DNA from 3 places in the Streptosporangium sp. NPDC051022 genome. Region 1 is predicted to be linked to each of the others. Evidence: riboswitches for the same ligand, from Rfam matches in the RefSeq annotation. Region 1 holds a riboswitch; each other region holds the start of a gene.
What was found. Region 1 has a riboswitch for cyclic di-AMP ahead of AB0N02_RS39965 (NlpC/P60 family protein). Riboswitches for the same ligand answer to the same signal wherever they lie in the genome.
Positions count from the first base shown of each region.

Region 2: it holds a riboswitch for cyclic di-AMP, as region 1 does, so the genes downstream of both, AB0N02_RS17540 (NlpC/P60 family protein) here and AB0N02_RS39965 (NlpC/P60 family protein) in region 1, are expected to answer to the same signal.
Region 3: it holds a riboswitch for cyclic di-AMP, as region 1 does, so the genes downstream of both, AB0N02_RS10270 (CHAP domain-containing protein) here and AB0N02_RS39965 (NlpC/P60 family protein) in region 1, are expected to answer to the same signal.

Region 1 covers NZ_JBFBCF010000038.1:25,748-30,679, forward strand. Annotated here, with positions in the region: gene AB0N02_RS39960 (ROK family transcriptional regulator) at 301-1,434, shown strand; gene AB0N02_RS39965 (NlpC/P60 family protein) at 1,586-2,443, opposite strand; cyclic di-AMP (ydaO/yuaA leader) riboswitch at 2,431-2,649, opposite strand; gene AB0N02_RS39970 (3-isopropylmalate dehydrogenase) at 2,795-3,838, shown strand; gene AB0N02_RS39975 (branched-chain amino acid aminotransferase) at 4,020-4,932, shown strand, end outside.
Region 2 covers NZ_JBFBCF010000009.1:86,565-91,496, forward strand. Annotated here, with positions in the region: gene AB0N02_RS17530 (RDD family protein) at 1-1,062, opposite strand, end outside; gene AB0N02_RS17535 (amino-acid N-acetyltransferase) at 1,303-1,815, opposite strand; cyclic di-AMP (ydaO/yuaA leader) riboswitch at 2,298-2,446, shown strand; gene AB0N02_RS17540 (NlpC/P60 family protein) at 2,515-3,498, shown strand; gene AB0N02_RS17545 (LuxR C-terminal-related transcriptional regulator) at 3,651-3,899, opposite strand; gene AB0N02_RS17550 (helix-turn-helix domain-containing protein) at 4,064-4,717, shown strand.
Region 3 covers NZ_JBFBCF010000004.1:228,011-232,942, reverse strand. Annotated here, with positions in the region: gene AB0N02_RS10280 (sugar ABC transporter permease) at 1-192, opposite strand, end outside; gene AB0N02_RS10275 (ABC transporter substrate-binding protein) at 270-1,622, opposite strand; gene AB0N02_RS10270 (CHAP domain-containing protein) at 1,973-2,692, opposite strand; cyclic di-AMP (ydaO/yuaA leader) riboswitch at 2,709-2,868, opposite strand; gene AB0N02_RS10265 (hypothetical protein) at 3,235-3,375, opposite strand; gene AB0N02_RS10260 (hypothetical protein) at 3,527-4,564, shown strand; gene AB0N02_RS10255 (DUF6716 putative glycosyltransferase) at 4,576-4,932, shown strand, end outside.

The DNA of each region.
Region 1 (4,932 bases):
CATGTATCCCTGGAACCGTCCCGAAGAGACCGAGGACGAGGCCACCCAGGCCCTCCAGACCGCCCTGGACCGCCGCGACAACGGCGGGGCCCCGACGCGTTTCTGACAGGTCGTACCCTCGCCGCGCTCGTGGCCGGAACATCCGCCGATCCGCGTCCCGGCCGCCGCGGGCGATCCTGACACCGGTTGGTAAGTAAGGCGATTTACCGTCAAGGACGTTGGCTAGCCTTTTCCTGGGACCCCGGGACTGAGGAGAGCGAAGTGCGAGGCCGGCTCGGCAATCCACGGTTGTTGCGGGTGATGAACGAGCGACGCCTCCTTGACCGGCTCCTCGAACACGGCCCGGCCTCACGGGCCCAGCTGGCCAAGGTCACCGGCCTGTCCAAGCCGACCGTCTCGGCCGCCCTGGCGGGTCTTGAGGAGGACGGCCTGGTCCACCTGGTCGGCGAGGTCTCCGGCCGGCCGGGCCCGGTGACCTCGCTCTACGACATGAACGCCGCCGTGCTGCACGTCGCGGGCGTCGACATCGGCCGCGACTGGATCCGGGTGGCGGTGGCCGACCTCCGGGGGCGCTTCGTGGGGCGCAGGGACGGACGCAACGACGCGCGTACCGAGGACGAGCTGGTCCGCGCGGTCCGGGGCCTGACCCGGACCGCGGTGGCCGAGGCCGGTCTCGGATGGTCCTCCGTCGCCCACGCGGTGGTCGGCAGTCCCGGCGTGTACGACCCCGAGACGGGACGGCTGCACCTGGCCGCGAACCTGCCCGGCTGGGGCACCCCCGGTCTGGTGGACCGCCTGTGCGCGGCGCTGGGGACCGAGGTGACCATCGAGAACGACATCAACCTGGCGGCCCTGGGCGAGCACGCGCACGGCGAGGGCAAGGGACGATCCCATTTCGCGCTGGTGTCCATCGGCACCGGTGTCGGCATGGGCATCGTCGTCAACGGCGAGCTGTACTCGGGGGCGCGCGGCGCCGCGGGGGAGGTCTCCTACCTGCCCACCGGGGAGGATCCGGTTCCCGGCAGGGAGGCGCTGGAGCACGGACCGACCGAGACCCCGGTCGGCGCCCTCGGCGTGGTGCGCGCGGCACGCGCGGCCGGGGCGCGGGTGGAGACGGCGAAGGAGGTCTTCGGCGCCGCGGCGGCCGGAGACCCCGTGGCCCTGGCCGTCGTCGAGGCCGAGGGGCGACGGATCGGCGACCTGATCGTCGCGGTGGCCTCGGTTCTCGATCCGGAGATCGTGGTGCTCAGCGGTGGCGTCGGCCGTAACCTCGACCTTCTCGGCGACTCCATCGCCGCCAGGATCGCCGAGCTGGGTCCGCTGCGTCCCACCGTGGTCACGAGCAGCCTGGGGGACAGCGGGGTGCTGCTGGGCGCCGTCACGCGCGCGCTCGGCCGGGCCTGGGACGTCATCTTCGCCGGCCGGCACGGCTGATCCGCTTCGCTGGCCGGTACGGCCGGTCCGCCCGGCGGAAGCCTCGTCCCGGATTCTGGCCGGAGCCCTGTCCGACGCCCTGGCCGGGGCCCGTTCCGCCGCTCTGCGCCGGAGGCGAGGATTCGCGGAACAGGCCCCGTCCGGCGGAGGGTCAGGGGGCGGTGGCGGGCGCCGGGGCCGGGGCGGCGGTCGTCGGCGCGGGTTGATCGGTGGGGGTGGTCGGTGCGGTCGGTGCGGGCTGGACGGCCTGCTGGGCCTGCTCAGCCTGTTTGGCCTGTTTGGCCCGCTCGGCTTGTGCGGCCTGTTCTGCCCGCTTGGCCTGTGCGGCCTCCTTGGCCTGTTCGATGGAGAGCTTGACCCCCTTGGGGTCGGGGCGTACGGCGCCGACGAAGCTGTCACGGCGCCACGCGCCCAGCTTCTCCACCTTGACCACGTCGCCGGTGCTCGGGGCGTGGACCATGTACCCGGGCTTGCTGATCATGCCGACATGGCCGAGGTTGTGGAAGAAGACCAGGTCACCCGGCTGGAGGTCCTTCCAGGCGATCTTCTTGGAGAAGGCGGAGTACTGCGCTGCGGCCACCCGCGGCAGGTGGATTCCGGCGGCGCCGTACGCGCGGAGCATCAGGCCGGAGCAGTCGAACCCTCCGTTGCCGGTGCCGCCCCAGACGTACGGCGTGCCGCGCTTGGACATGGCCCACTGCAGGGCCTTCTTCCAGGCGGGGGCGGACGGTTTCCTCGTGGTCTTCGGGGTTTCGGCGGCCCCCGGGGCGTCGGAGGCGTCGGCGCCGGTGAGGGCGGCGGGCGCGAGGGATATGACGGGGGCGAGAGAGGAGTCGACGGGGCCGGGGGCGGGAGAGGTGAGGAAGGCGGCTGTCGTGAGGGAGGGGGAGGAGGCCGCGAGCGCGGAGTCGGCCATCGCGAGAGTGGGGATCGCGAACGCGGTGGCGCCGGTGACGATCAGGGTCAGGACACGGGGGTAGGTCTTGCCGGTCAGGATCGTTCCTTCCATAAGGCCGGCCGGGTGAGCTGTCGGGCTCGGACGTGAAGGTCGCCCTACGGCGCGCGAGAGCGCCGATTCGCCCCAAGGGATCCAGCGGGGGACGGCAGGAGACGTGCTCCGGCAAGCGGAGGTGAAGACTCCGGACGCCCCGTGGATCCCGGAAGTGGTTCCCCGGCTCCGCGCAGGCCGGAAAAGGGGGGTGGCCTGCGAGGATTAGGCGACGATGCGAATGGCCAGGACCTTAACGAAACGGTCAAAAGATCGCAAATAGGACAAAATTCTTATGCCTCGTCAGAGGAAGATGTGTCCGATGGGTGAGATTGGTGTTCGCTCCACGAGACGGACCGGTAAGGTGCGTGCATGGATTCGCGCAACATTCGCCTGGCCGTCATCCCCGGGGACGGGATTGGAACCGAGGTCGTCACGGAGGGCCTGAAGGTCCTGGAAGCCGTCGGCACGAAGGTGGAGACGACCACCTACGACCTGGGTGCCAAGCGGTACCACAAGACCGGTGAGGTCCTTCCCGAGGCGGTTCTGGAGGAGTTGCGCGGATACGACGCGATCCTGCTCGGCGCGGTCGGCGACCCCAGCGTCCCGCCGGGCATCCTGGAGCGCGACCTGCTGCTCAAGCTCCGTTTCGAGCTCGACCACTACGTCAACCTGCGTCCGGTCAAGCTCTTCCCCGGCGTCGAGACCCCGCTGGGCAAGTCCGGCCCCGAGGACATCGACATGGTCGTCATCCGTGAGGGCACCGAGGGCCTGTACGCGGGCGCCGGTGGCGTGCTGCGCCGTGGCACCTCGCAGGAGATCGCCACCCAGGAGTCGCTGAACACCGCCCACGGCGTCGAGCGCGTCGTCCGCTACGCCTTCGAGAAGGCGCTCAGCAGGCCGCGCAAGAAGCTGACGCTGGTCCACAAGACCAACGTCCTCACCTTCGCCGGTGACCTCTGGGCCCGCACCTTCGACCGGGTCAGCCTGGAGTACCCCGACGTCACCACCGACTACAGCCACATCGACGCCGCCTCGATGTTCTTCGTCAACCAGCCCGAGCGGTTCGACGTGATCGTCACCGACAACCTCTTCGGCGACATCATCACCGACATCGGCGCGGCCATCGCCGGTGGCATCGGCCTGGCGGCCAGCGGCAACATCAACCCCGACCGCACCGCGCCCAGCATGTTCGAGCCGGTCCACGGCAGCGCCCCCGACATCGCGGGCCAGGGCAAGGCCGACCCGACCGCGACGATCCTGTCGGTCGCCATGCTCCTGGACCACCTCGGCCTGGCCGAGGAGTCCGCCAAGGTGGAGCGGGCCGTGGCCGAGGACCTGGTCGAGCGCCTGACCGGCCCCGGCCGGACCACCCGCGAGATCGGCGACGACATCACCGCCCGAGTAGCCGGCTGAGAAGCCGCCTACCCGACCTCAGACGCGTCCGGCGGCTCACCCGAGCCGCCGGACGCGTCTTTTTTGTTCGTCCCTCCAACGACAGTGCCGGATTTCGGCATAGATGCAGTAGTTTCCCGTTACCTGCTCCATCGCAGAATGGACTCAGGTGCAGTCCGTCACAAAGAGAAGGATCCCCGTCATGACCACCGCTCAGAAGCTCAGCTTCGACGTGCAGCTCTCCGACCACGCTCGCACCGCGGCCGAGCGCGAGCAGGTACTGGCGAATCCCGGGTTCGGTCAGAGTTTCACCGATCACATGATCTCCATCGACTACACGGAAGGGGAGGGCTGGCACAACGCGCGGCTCACGCCGTACGGCCCGCTCAGCCTCGACCCGGCGACCGCGGTCTTCCACTACGCCCAGGAACTCTTCGAGGGGCTGAAGGCCTACCGTCAGGAGAACGGCGCGATCGCCTCCTTCCGGCCGGAGGCGAACGCCGCCCGCTTCAACCAGTCCGCGCTGCGGATGGCCATGCCGGAACTTCCGGAGGAGACGTTCGTCGAGTCGCTGGAGCTCCTTGTCCAGACCGACCGTGAGTGGGTGCCCACGACCCCGGGTCACAGCCTCTATCTCCGCCCCTTCATGATCGCCACCCAGGCCGCGCTCGGCGTCAACTACCCGTCGAGGTCCTACCGCTACATGGTGATCGCCTCGCCGGCCGCCGCCTACTTCGGCGCGGACAAGCCGGTCTCGGTCTGGCTGTCCACCGAGTACACCCGCGCCGCCCCCGGCGGCACCGGCTTCGCCAAGTGCGGCGGCAACTACGCCGCGGCCTTCGTCGCCCAGCGCCAGGCCGTCGAGCAGGGCTGCGACCAGGTGGTCTGGCTCGACGCGAACGAGCACCGCTACGTCGAGGAGATGGGCGGGATGAACCTGTTCTTCGTCTTCGGGGACCGCCTGCTCACCCCGGCCCTGACCGGCACGCTCCTGCCCGGCATCACCCGCGACTCGATCCTCACCCTCGCCGCCGAACTCGGCCTGAAGGCGGAGGAGGGACGCCTGTCGATCGAGGAGTGGCAGGCGGGCTGCGAGTCCGGTGAGCTGACCGAGG
Region 2 (4,932 bases), on a different contig from region 1:
CGGAACCCCGCGCAGGGCGAGCGGGCCGAAGAGCACGGCCGCCCGCTTGAGCGCGAGGTCGGAGGAGAGACCACCCTGGAGGGTGCCGCCGACCGTCACGACCTTGATGCCCATGACCATCTTGCCGACGCTCTGCCCGTTCTGCTTCAGCATCAGGAACTCGTAGGCGATGTAGATCAGGCCCGCGACGAGGGCGACGACGATCTCCGCGAGGACGATTCCGCCGCCCTCCGTCACCTTCCCCGTGTTGATGTCGAAGCTCGGCGTGGTGACCAGGATCATGGTCAGCACGAGGGAGACGATCACCGTCGGGATCGCCAGGATGACGCCGTCGATGATCCGGGCCACCAGACGCTGCCACCACTCCGCGAGGGGGGCGGGGAGACCGGGGGGCACCACGCCCTGGGGGGCGTATCCCTGACCGTAGGAAGGGGCCGGCTGTCCGTAGCCCTGCTGCTGACCGTAGCCCGGCTGCTGGCCGTACCCGGGCTGCTGGCCGTAGCCGGACTGGGCCGTCTGCTGGCCGTAGTCGGCCGGCTGACCGTAGTCGGCCGACTGTCCGTAGCCCTGCTGCTGGCCGTAGCCGGGCTGGGAGGCGGCCTGCTGGCCGTACCCGGGCTGCTGGCCATAGCCCTGCTGCTGACCGTAGCCGGGCTGGGAGGCCTGCTGGCCGTAGTCGCCCTGCTGCCCGTAACCGGGCTGGGAGGCGCCCTGCTGGCCGTACGCGCCCGTACCGCCCTGCTGCCCGTAGCCGGGCTGGGAGGCGGCCTGCTGGCCGTACCCGGGCTGCTGGCCGTAACCCTGCTGCTGGCCGTAGCCGGGCTGGGAAGCCTGCTGGCCGTAGTCGCCCTGCTGCCCGTAACCGGGCTGGGAGGAGGCCTGCTGGCCGTACGCGCCCGTACCGCCCTGCTGGCCGTAACCCTGCTGCTGGCCGTAGCCGGGCTGGGAAGCCTGCTGGCCGTAGTCGGCCTGCTGCCCGTAACCGGCCTGCTGGCCGTAGCCCTGCTGACCGTAGCCGGGCTGGGCCTGCCCCGGTCCCGTGTTCTCGGATCGATATCCCACGACTGTCACATCGGGGTCGAGTTCGCCAGGGGCTCGACCCGCATTCTGTCCGTATTGAGGATGACCCGACGGTGCGCGGTCGGGATCATCCTGCGGATACGGCGGCTGTCCGGTGCTCACCGCGTCACCTCACTTCGACTGTGCATGTGGCACATGTCAGACTCACATGCATGCTGGTGCACAAGGTATCGACATAGGTATCAACAGTCACCTTTCCGATCAGTCAGCACCACAGTCAACTCAGGCGTCCCGCCGTGTCAGATGAAGCAGCATTCGCGTGTTCCCCAAGGTGTTCGGCTTGACGTGCTCCAGGTCAAGGAACTCGGCGACACCCTCGTCATACGAGGCGAGCAGTTCCGCGTAGACCTCGGGCGAGACGGGCGTCCCCTGGATCTCCTTGAATCCGTGCCTGGCGAAGAAATCGACCTCGAAGGTGAGACAGAAGACCCGGCGCAGACCGAGATCGCCCGCGGTGCCGATAAGCGAGGAGACGATCAGGTGCCCGATGCCCAGCCCCCGGCATCCGGGGTCGACGGCGACGGTCCGGATCTCGGCGAGGTCCTCCCAGAGGACGTGAAGCGCTCCGCACCCCACGACGACGCCGCCCCTGTCGGCCACCCAGAACTCCTGGACGTCCTCGTACAGGGTGACCGTGGCCTTCTCCAGCAGGCGCGGCCCCGCCCCGGCGTAGGTGTCGACGAGCCGCCGGATGGCGCGCACGTCCGGGGTGCGGGCACGGCGCACCGTGACCACCGCCGTCCCGGCCCCCGGACCGCCCGGCGACCGCTCCCCCGCGACCTCGGCGCCGGCCTCTCCGCCGCCGTCTCCGGCCCGTCGTTCCACCGCCCCGGAATCACGTACGGCCCGCGCCGGAAACTGCTCCGCTACCTGCTCCATGACCGATCAGCGTACGTCCTCGTCAGCGTCTGTTTACGGCTCGTCCTTAACTCCCCCCTCGGATCCGCCGGATGACACGCGGCAGCCCACCGGCCGCCGCGGGGCGGGCGCGCCGGCCGTACACCCGGTCCGATCCCCTCGTGGAACGCAGACCTGCGACGACCTCTCACGCGAACGGGCCCGAAAGATCCGGGGCCTGCGTGACACATATGTCGATCTTGAAATGACGTGACCTTCCCGTGACATTTCAGTTGTGAAAGCTCTACCGGCTTTGCAGTTCTGGTTGAGCATGAACCTCCAATTGCACTAATGTCCGTGCTCGATGTCAGCAACGTAAAGTGCTGAACCCGCCGAATCCCCGCAGATGGGGAGCCGGGGACCCACCCTCCAGTCCCCCGGGGTGAATCCGAAGCGCCACCGGCGCACGGTAGGGCTGCCTCCGGCCCGAACCCGTCAGCTAACCCGGCAGGCGGCCGAGAGAGGAGCCTGTTGGTGAAGCGCACGCGCAACCGTGGGAGAGAGCGCGCGGGCAGGCATGCCCGCCATCGAGAACACGTGACGCGCGGGCTATCGCGCCGGATGACGGTCGTCGGGCTGGTGTTCGCCTCCCTGGTCCTCGGCACTCCCCTGATGGCGACCGCCGAACCGAAGCCCAGCCTCCAGCAGCTCGCCAAGCAGGCCGAGAAACTGCACACCGAGATCGAGACGCTCAGCGAGCAGTACAACGGCGGGCGGATCAAGCTCAAGGAGGCGCAGCGCGCCGCCGCGAGCGCCAAGAAGACCCTCGCCGTCAGCGAGGCGGAGCTGGAGACCCGGCGCTCCAAGGCCACCCTGCTGGCGCAGAGCACCTACATGGCGGGCGGCCTGGCCTCCGCGCTCGCCTTCACCCAGTCGTCCAACCCCGAGACCTTCCTCGACCAGGCGACCACGAACTACGCGCTCCAGCAGCAGCAGAGCCAGGAGGTCGCCCAGATCGGCGAGGCGATCGAGACCGCCAAGCGCGCCCAGGCCGGTGCCAAGGCCCGCACCGACGAGGTCAACACCCTCCTCTCCCAGCTGGGGGCCAGGCGCACCAGGATCGAGCGCCTGGTGAAGAGGGTCGAGGGCGACCTGTTCAGCGAGGTGCGCACGCAGGCCGCCCGCAACCGGAGCAGCCGGGTCAGGATCAACGTGCCGATCACGGGCGAGGGCAAGGCCGCCGAGGCCGCCCGCTGGGCCCTCACCCAGCAGCTCAGACCGTACGTGTGGGGCGCGGAGGGGCCCAGCACCTTCGACTGCTCCGGCCTGGTGATGTGGGCCTACCAGAAGGTCGGCATCAGCCTGCCGCACTACACGGGCGACCAGTGGACGGCCGGAACCCACGTCTCCAGAAACGAGCTCCGCCCCGGAGACCTGGTCTTCTTCTACAGCGACCTGCACCACGTCGGGATCTACATCGGCGCGGGCCTGATGGTCCACGCGCCGCAGACCGGTGACGTCGTCCACGTCACCACGATCGACAACCGGCCCTTCGCGGGCGGCGTGCGCATCGCCGACTGAGGCGCTTCCGGTCGTGGCCCGCGGAAGCGGGCCGCGGCCCTCCCGGCTGTCCCGGCCCTCCCGGCGCGGAACGGCCTGTCGCGGCGCTCAGAGGCACCTGGCCGCGCCGAGAGTCCCAAGGGGCAGGAAAGCCCGGACTCCGCGGAACAGGCTCAGATCAGCCGTCTGCGGGCGGCCCAGGCCACGGCTTCGATCGCCGTCGCCACACCGATGCGGTCGCAGATCCCGCGGAGCCTGCGCCGGACCGTCCGGCCGCTGATGTCGAGACGACGGCCCACCCGATCCACGGTGACCCCCTTGGCGAGCTCCGCCAGCAACACGAGATCCTCGTCGCTGAGGCCGATCTCGCCCACGCTCAGGAGGCCGTCGCCGCGACGGGAATCCACTTCGGGATATGCCATCTGGAGTCGCTCCCCCCGCACCTGTGACCGAGGCGTGAGTTGTCTGGAATCAATGCCGCCCGCCAGGAACGGTAAACGGCTTGTTCAAAGGTCGTCAAGTTCTGCTCTTCATAGAGGTAGCACGCGCTGTTGACATAGCGGGCGCTACGTGAAGTACTCATGATATGTCGGTGCCTTTACGGTTAAGTCGGGACCAAGCCAAGGCCCGCACCCGCAGGCGCCTGCTGGCCGCCGCAGCCGAAGTCTTCGCAGAACAAGGTTTCGCCGGGGCCTCGGTGGACGAGATCGCCTCCAGGGCGGGCCACACGGTCGGCGCCCTCTACTCTCATTTCACCGGAAAAGACGACCTGTTCCGCGCGGTCTTCGACGAGCACGTCCCCCACCCCCTTGACGTGGGCGGCGGAATCCCCCCGCAATGGAAGGACGACGTCCCCGATTTTGCGGCATTCGGCGCATATCTGGCGGAACTAGCCGATCAACACACGGTGTCGAGCGCGCTCGAAATGGAGTTTCTGCGCTACGCGCTGCCACGGCCGGAATTGCTCGGCCGGCTGGCCAACCGCTGGTGGGCCCCCCGTACGGCCGTCGCCCACCTCGTGGCCGCGCACCACACGTCCCACGAGGCGACCGCGGTGGCGACCGTGATCATCGGTCTCTTCGAAGGGCTGGTGATCCAGCGCCGCGCCGACCCCTCCGCGGTTCCGGCCGAACTGTTCGCCAAGGCGCTGAACTGGCTGATGACCGGCCTCGAAGGCACACCCGAAACCCACCCCGCCGAAACCCACGCGTCAGAGGAACGTCCGCCCGAAACCGCCTAGCCGGGAAACGCGCGGCCGCAGAGCACACGACCGCGCCCCCGTACGGCCCGGCGGTGCCGAAAAGGCACATGAAGCCATCGAAAGGTACGGGGAGGCACGAAAGGCACGCATCCACGGAACACCAGACCGGCGTACGGCGGGGGCGCGGCCGTACACGACGGGGAACGGCCGTCGGAAGTGGCCATAAGACAGGGAGCGGCCGCCGGGGAACGACC
Region 3 (4,932 bases), on a different contig from region 1:
GCCGAGCGGGAAGACGCCGAAGACGGTGAAGAGGAGGAAGTAGGGGGAGACGAGGAGATAGGGGGTCGCCCGGAGGTCGAACCTGGACAGTCCGGCCCTGAGGCGTCCCGTGCTCCGTCCCCGTCCCCCGTCTCCCGCGGGCCGGCGCGGGCCTGGCCGGGCGGGAGCCGGGGTGTCGGCGTGGAGGGTCATCGAACAGCCTTTCGACGGGGGGCGGGCGACCGGCCCGGCGGGGTCGCCGCCGGGCCGGTGCACGTGGGGCCCGGGGGTCAGCCCGCGGCCTTGACGCCGGTCTCGAGGAACTTCGTCCAGGCCTGGTCGTAGGGGACCGAGCCCTGGTCCATGCCCTCGAGGACCTTCTCGACCGAGGTCTTCACCTGGGCGTGCTTCTCACCGAGGAAGGTGGGCAGCAGGTCCTTGACCGAGGCGCCGAAGATCTGGCCGGTGGGCGCGTCGTTGAAGAAGGCGTTCTTCAGCTCGCTGACCGCCGGGTCCTGCTGGGCCGGGATGGAGCTGGGGAAGGCCGCCGCCTCCTGGAAGGCCATGATGTGGCCCTCCTTGCCGGTGAGGTAGTTCAGCACCTCGGCGGCCTCCTTGGGGTGCTTGCTCTGCTTGGGCACCGCCAGGTAGGAGCCGCCCCAGTTGCCCGCGCCGCCGGGCACCGCCGCGACGTCCCACTTGCCCTTGCCCGAGTCGCCCGCCGCGCCGGAGACCACGCCCAGCATCCAGGCGGGGCACCCCATCGTGGCGAACCCGCCCTTCTTGATGGCGGCGTTCCACGGCGGGGTGAAGGAGCCCAGCTTGGCGGTCATGCCCGCCTCGCTGAAGCTCCTGACCGTGTCGAAGGCGGTCTTGACGGCCGGGTTGCTCTCGATGATGAGCTGGTTGTTCTTGTCGAAGTAGGAGACGTTGCCGTTCTTCGGCGCCTCCTGCGACAGGATCACGTTGTAGAGCGTGTTCGGGCCGTCGAGGAACCTGGGGTCGTCCTTGCCGGGGTTGGCGGCCTGGAACTTCTTGCCGACCTCCATGAAGGCGTTCCAGTCGGGCCAGAGCTTGCCGACCTCCTCGCGGTCCGTCGGCAGGCCCGCCTTCTTGAACAGGTCCGTCCGGTAGCACATGGTCATGCCGCCGATGTCGGTGCCGAGGGCGAACAGCTTGCCCTCGGCGTTGACGCCGTTGTCCCACTTGGCCGCGGGGAAGTCGGCCTTGCGGTCGTTGAGGCCGTACTCGCCGAGGTCGGTGAAGAACTGCGGCCTGGCCTTCATCAGTCCCATCGCGCCCTCGTCCAGGGCGATGATGTCGGCGGCGCCGCTGCCCGCCTGCAGGCGCTGGAGCAGCTGGGGTAGGTAGACGTCCTCGAAGCGGTCGGTCAGGTTCTGGTACTTGACCTGGATGTTCGGATGCGCGGCGTTCCACGTCTCGACGGCCTTGTCGTAGCCGAAGTTCTCGCCGCCGCCGAAGGTGTGCACGGTGACGGTCACCGGCTCGGCCGCGGCGGAGCCGCTCGGCGCGGGGGCGGCGGATTCGCCCGAACCGCCCGAACTGCACGAGGCCACGGCCAGTGCGGTGGCCGCCACCACCGTGACCGCGGCGAGCCTGCCGTGCCGCCTCTTGTTCAACATTCCGGACCCCTCTCAGGTGGTCGCCCGAATCGGTGGGAGGTGCCGCCGCGGCGCGGGTCCCCGACGACCGCGACCCCGCGACGGGGTGGTTCCTCAATGTTTTGGGAGCGCTCCCACGAAGAGTGGACGACGGGCAACCGAAACGTCAATACGCCGAAACTCAACCGTTATATCCTGTGGCGCGCCGGGGGATGTAGCAGCATATAAGCGACAAAAGGGGCATGGGAACCTTTGGGAGCGCTCCCATAACATGAGGCGCAACAGGCGACCGGAACGCCGAAAGGGGCACGGCTCGGATGAGTCGTGCCCCTTTTCCGGATGCGGGGGTCAGCCGGTACGGCGAGCGGTGGTCACTCGCTGTAGGCCGGGTAGCCGTAGCCGACGACCTGGGAGGTCGGGCGGACGCGCTGCTCGACCTTGCCGTTGCCGGTGTTGCCCTCGATCGTGGTGATCGTGCCGTCGCCGTTGTCCTTCTTCAGGAAGCCGACGTGGTCGATCCCGTCGAGGTCCTTGCCGCGCTGCCAGTCGAAGTAGACGACCGCGCCGGGCTTGGGAGTGGTGCCCCAGTGGCCGTTCTCCTTGAACCACTTGGCGTGGGTGACGGTGTAGGCGTCCCAGCCCATGGTGGGACGGATGCCGGCGTGCTCGCCGACCCAGGAGACGAACATCGCGCACCAGGGGGCGTTGGCGTAGTCCCGGATGCGGCCGCCGTCGCGGGCGGTGGTCTCCTTGGCGCGCTCGGTGGACATGTACCAGGACTGGAACTTGGTCCCGCCGCCCTGGGCGTTCTCGCTGATGCCGATCTGCTGCGAGGCGAGGTCCAGGACCTGCTGTGCGGTGACCCTGGGCTGCTTCTCGGCCTTCGCCTCGGCGGCGGTCTTGACGACACTGACGTTCTGGGCGGTGTTGGCGCTCTCCGCGGGAGGGGCGCTGATGGGGCCGTGGGCCGGGGCGTCCGCCAGGGCTGCGGGTCCCGCGACGATTCCGCCCGCGAGGGCGATGGAAGTTCCCAGGATGATTCGGGCCAGGTAGTGCGTCTTGGGGGTGGTGGTAAGGCGGTGCTTGGCCATAAGAGACTAACTCCTTGCTTCGCTTCCATGCCGCCTACCGGGTTAGCTGACGGGTTCGGGCTGGGAAGTGCCCTACGGCGCGTGATCGCGCTGATTCACCCCAAAAAAGTGGTTCCCCGGTTCCCTGAGACTCGCGGGCTTTCCCGTGAGGCTCCTGGATTCGGCGGCCGTGTTCATCGGGCGGAAGATCCGCCTGGCGAACACGGTCGGGCAATGTGCTCGTAATGGGCTGACCTGCGAAGGTCTAGGTGCTCACCACGAATTCGTTGAACGTACGTGAACCGGACAGACGATTACAAGTCCGACACATTGCCATGGCTTGGGAATAGGTGTGAAACGAGCGGGACGATCAGCCGGGCCGTGCCGATCCCGCGCCCGCGCCGATCTTTGATTCGACGCCGAAAATCCCTATGACACAGGGCTTTTCATGCGGTCAACCAGAAACGGGACGGGTGGTTACCGTCGTCCCGGATGATCCGCCCCAAGGTAAACGTAGATCTTTTGGCTGACCCGGCTCTCCGCCGGGTAAAAGTGATCGTCCTTTACCCGCGGTCGGTGTCCCGCGGGGTCGGGATTCCGGCTCCGGCCGGGCGCAGGACGGTCGGCGGCCCGATCCCGTTGTCGGCGCCGGTGACCATCGTGGTGGAACCGGTGAGGTCGGGGATGGTGTCGGCGGTCCGCATGACCTGGGTTCCTCCGAGGGAGGGGGTGGTGTGCGAAACGGTCTCGCACGCCGTCGTGGATCGGCGAGAGTCGACCGCGCAAGTGCGTGTATTCGGGTGTTCACCCGGAGTTCCCGGGCGTGTAAGACATCCCGGTTACGGTGAGGCAGTCGTGAACGGGTCATCGCCCGGCGTGGAGGACGGTCGAGACCACGCGCGGGAGCAGGGTTCGGCCGTCGCATGGGTGGAGTCCCCGCTGCAGATGCTCTGCGCCGTGGAGGCATACCATGCCGGGCTGCTCGGCGCCCACGCCCGGGTGGTGCCCCGGGCCAAGCTTCGCCCGCTGGTCGTCACCCGTCGTGAGGTCATCCGGCTCGGCCTGCCCGCCGGCCTCGAGGTGACCACGCCGGAGCCCGAGATGCCCAGACCCCGCCGGGGCGCCGGCTGGGCGGTCGGCGACGCCTTCTCCGGCAAGGTCCAGGCCGCCCTGCTCACCGCCCTCCCGGGACGGATCGTGATCGTCGACGACGGGCTGGCCACGATCAGGCTGCTGGAACTGCTCACCGGGCGCCCCTGGACGCCCCTGCTGCGTGCCAGGGCCACTCCGGGCCTCCTCCGGACCGCCCTCGGCGCCGCCGCCGGCCTGCGGCTGCGGGCCGCGGCGAGGTCGGGCCGGTTGTCGATCTTCACGGCGCTGCCGGTCCCCGCCGAGCTGGCGCAGGCCGTACGCGACAGGGGGGCCGAGCTGGTCACCCACGACTTCGGCTGGCTCCGCTCGCAGCCCATGCGCAAGCCGGGTCCCGAGGAACGCACCGTCGTCCTCGGCACCTCACTGGTCCGCAACGGCCTCATCCACCGTGACCGCTACTTCACCTGGCTGGCCGGACTCGGCTCCGCCGGGCCGGTGGCCTACTTCCCGCACCGCCGGGAGGACCCCCACGACCTCGCCCGGGTCGGGGAACAGCCCGGGATCACCGTCTACGACGGCGGGGCCCCCGCCGAGATGACCCTGCGGGGCCTGGGCGCGCAGCAGCGCGTGCTGAGCCTGCCGTCGACCGCGGTGACCTCGCTGCGCGTCCTGCTGTCGGCCCGCGGCGTCGTCGTGGAGACCGTGGACGTCCCCGACGAGTGGTGGACCGCCCAGGCGGCGCCCGCCCTCCGTTCCCACCTTTCGATGTTCGCCCATCACGACACTGGAGTCACAGGTTGAAGGTCCTGGCCGTGGCCGACTCGGATTCCTACCTGAAGTGGGCCGCCTACCTGCTGGAGGGCCTGCCCTCCGGCTGTACGGCGGAGCTGACGGTGGTCCGCACCCCCATCACGCCCTCCCCGGCCCAGATCCACGCGGCCGTGGCCGGCGCGGCCGCCGATCCGCCCGTGCTGTCCGCCCGGGCCCTGCGCCGGACCGCGGAGCGCTTCAGGCCCGACGTGGTGCTGGCCGCCTGCACCGGGCCCGTGGTGGACGTGCTGGTCGGCGAGGTGCTGACGGGACTCGAGCCGAGGCCGGTCTTCGTGTCGGGCCTGCCGGGCATCTCCATCCCGGCGACCGAGAAGGCGTGGCTCTTCCGCAGCGGATGC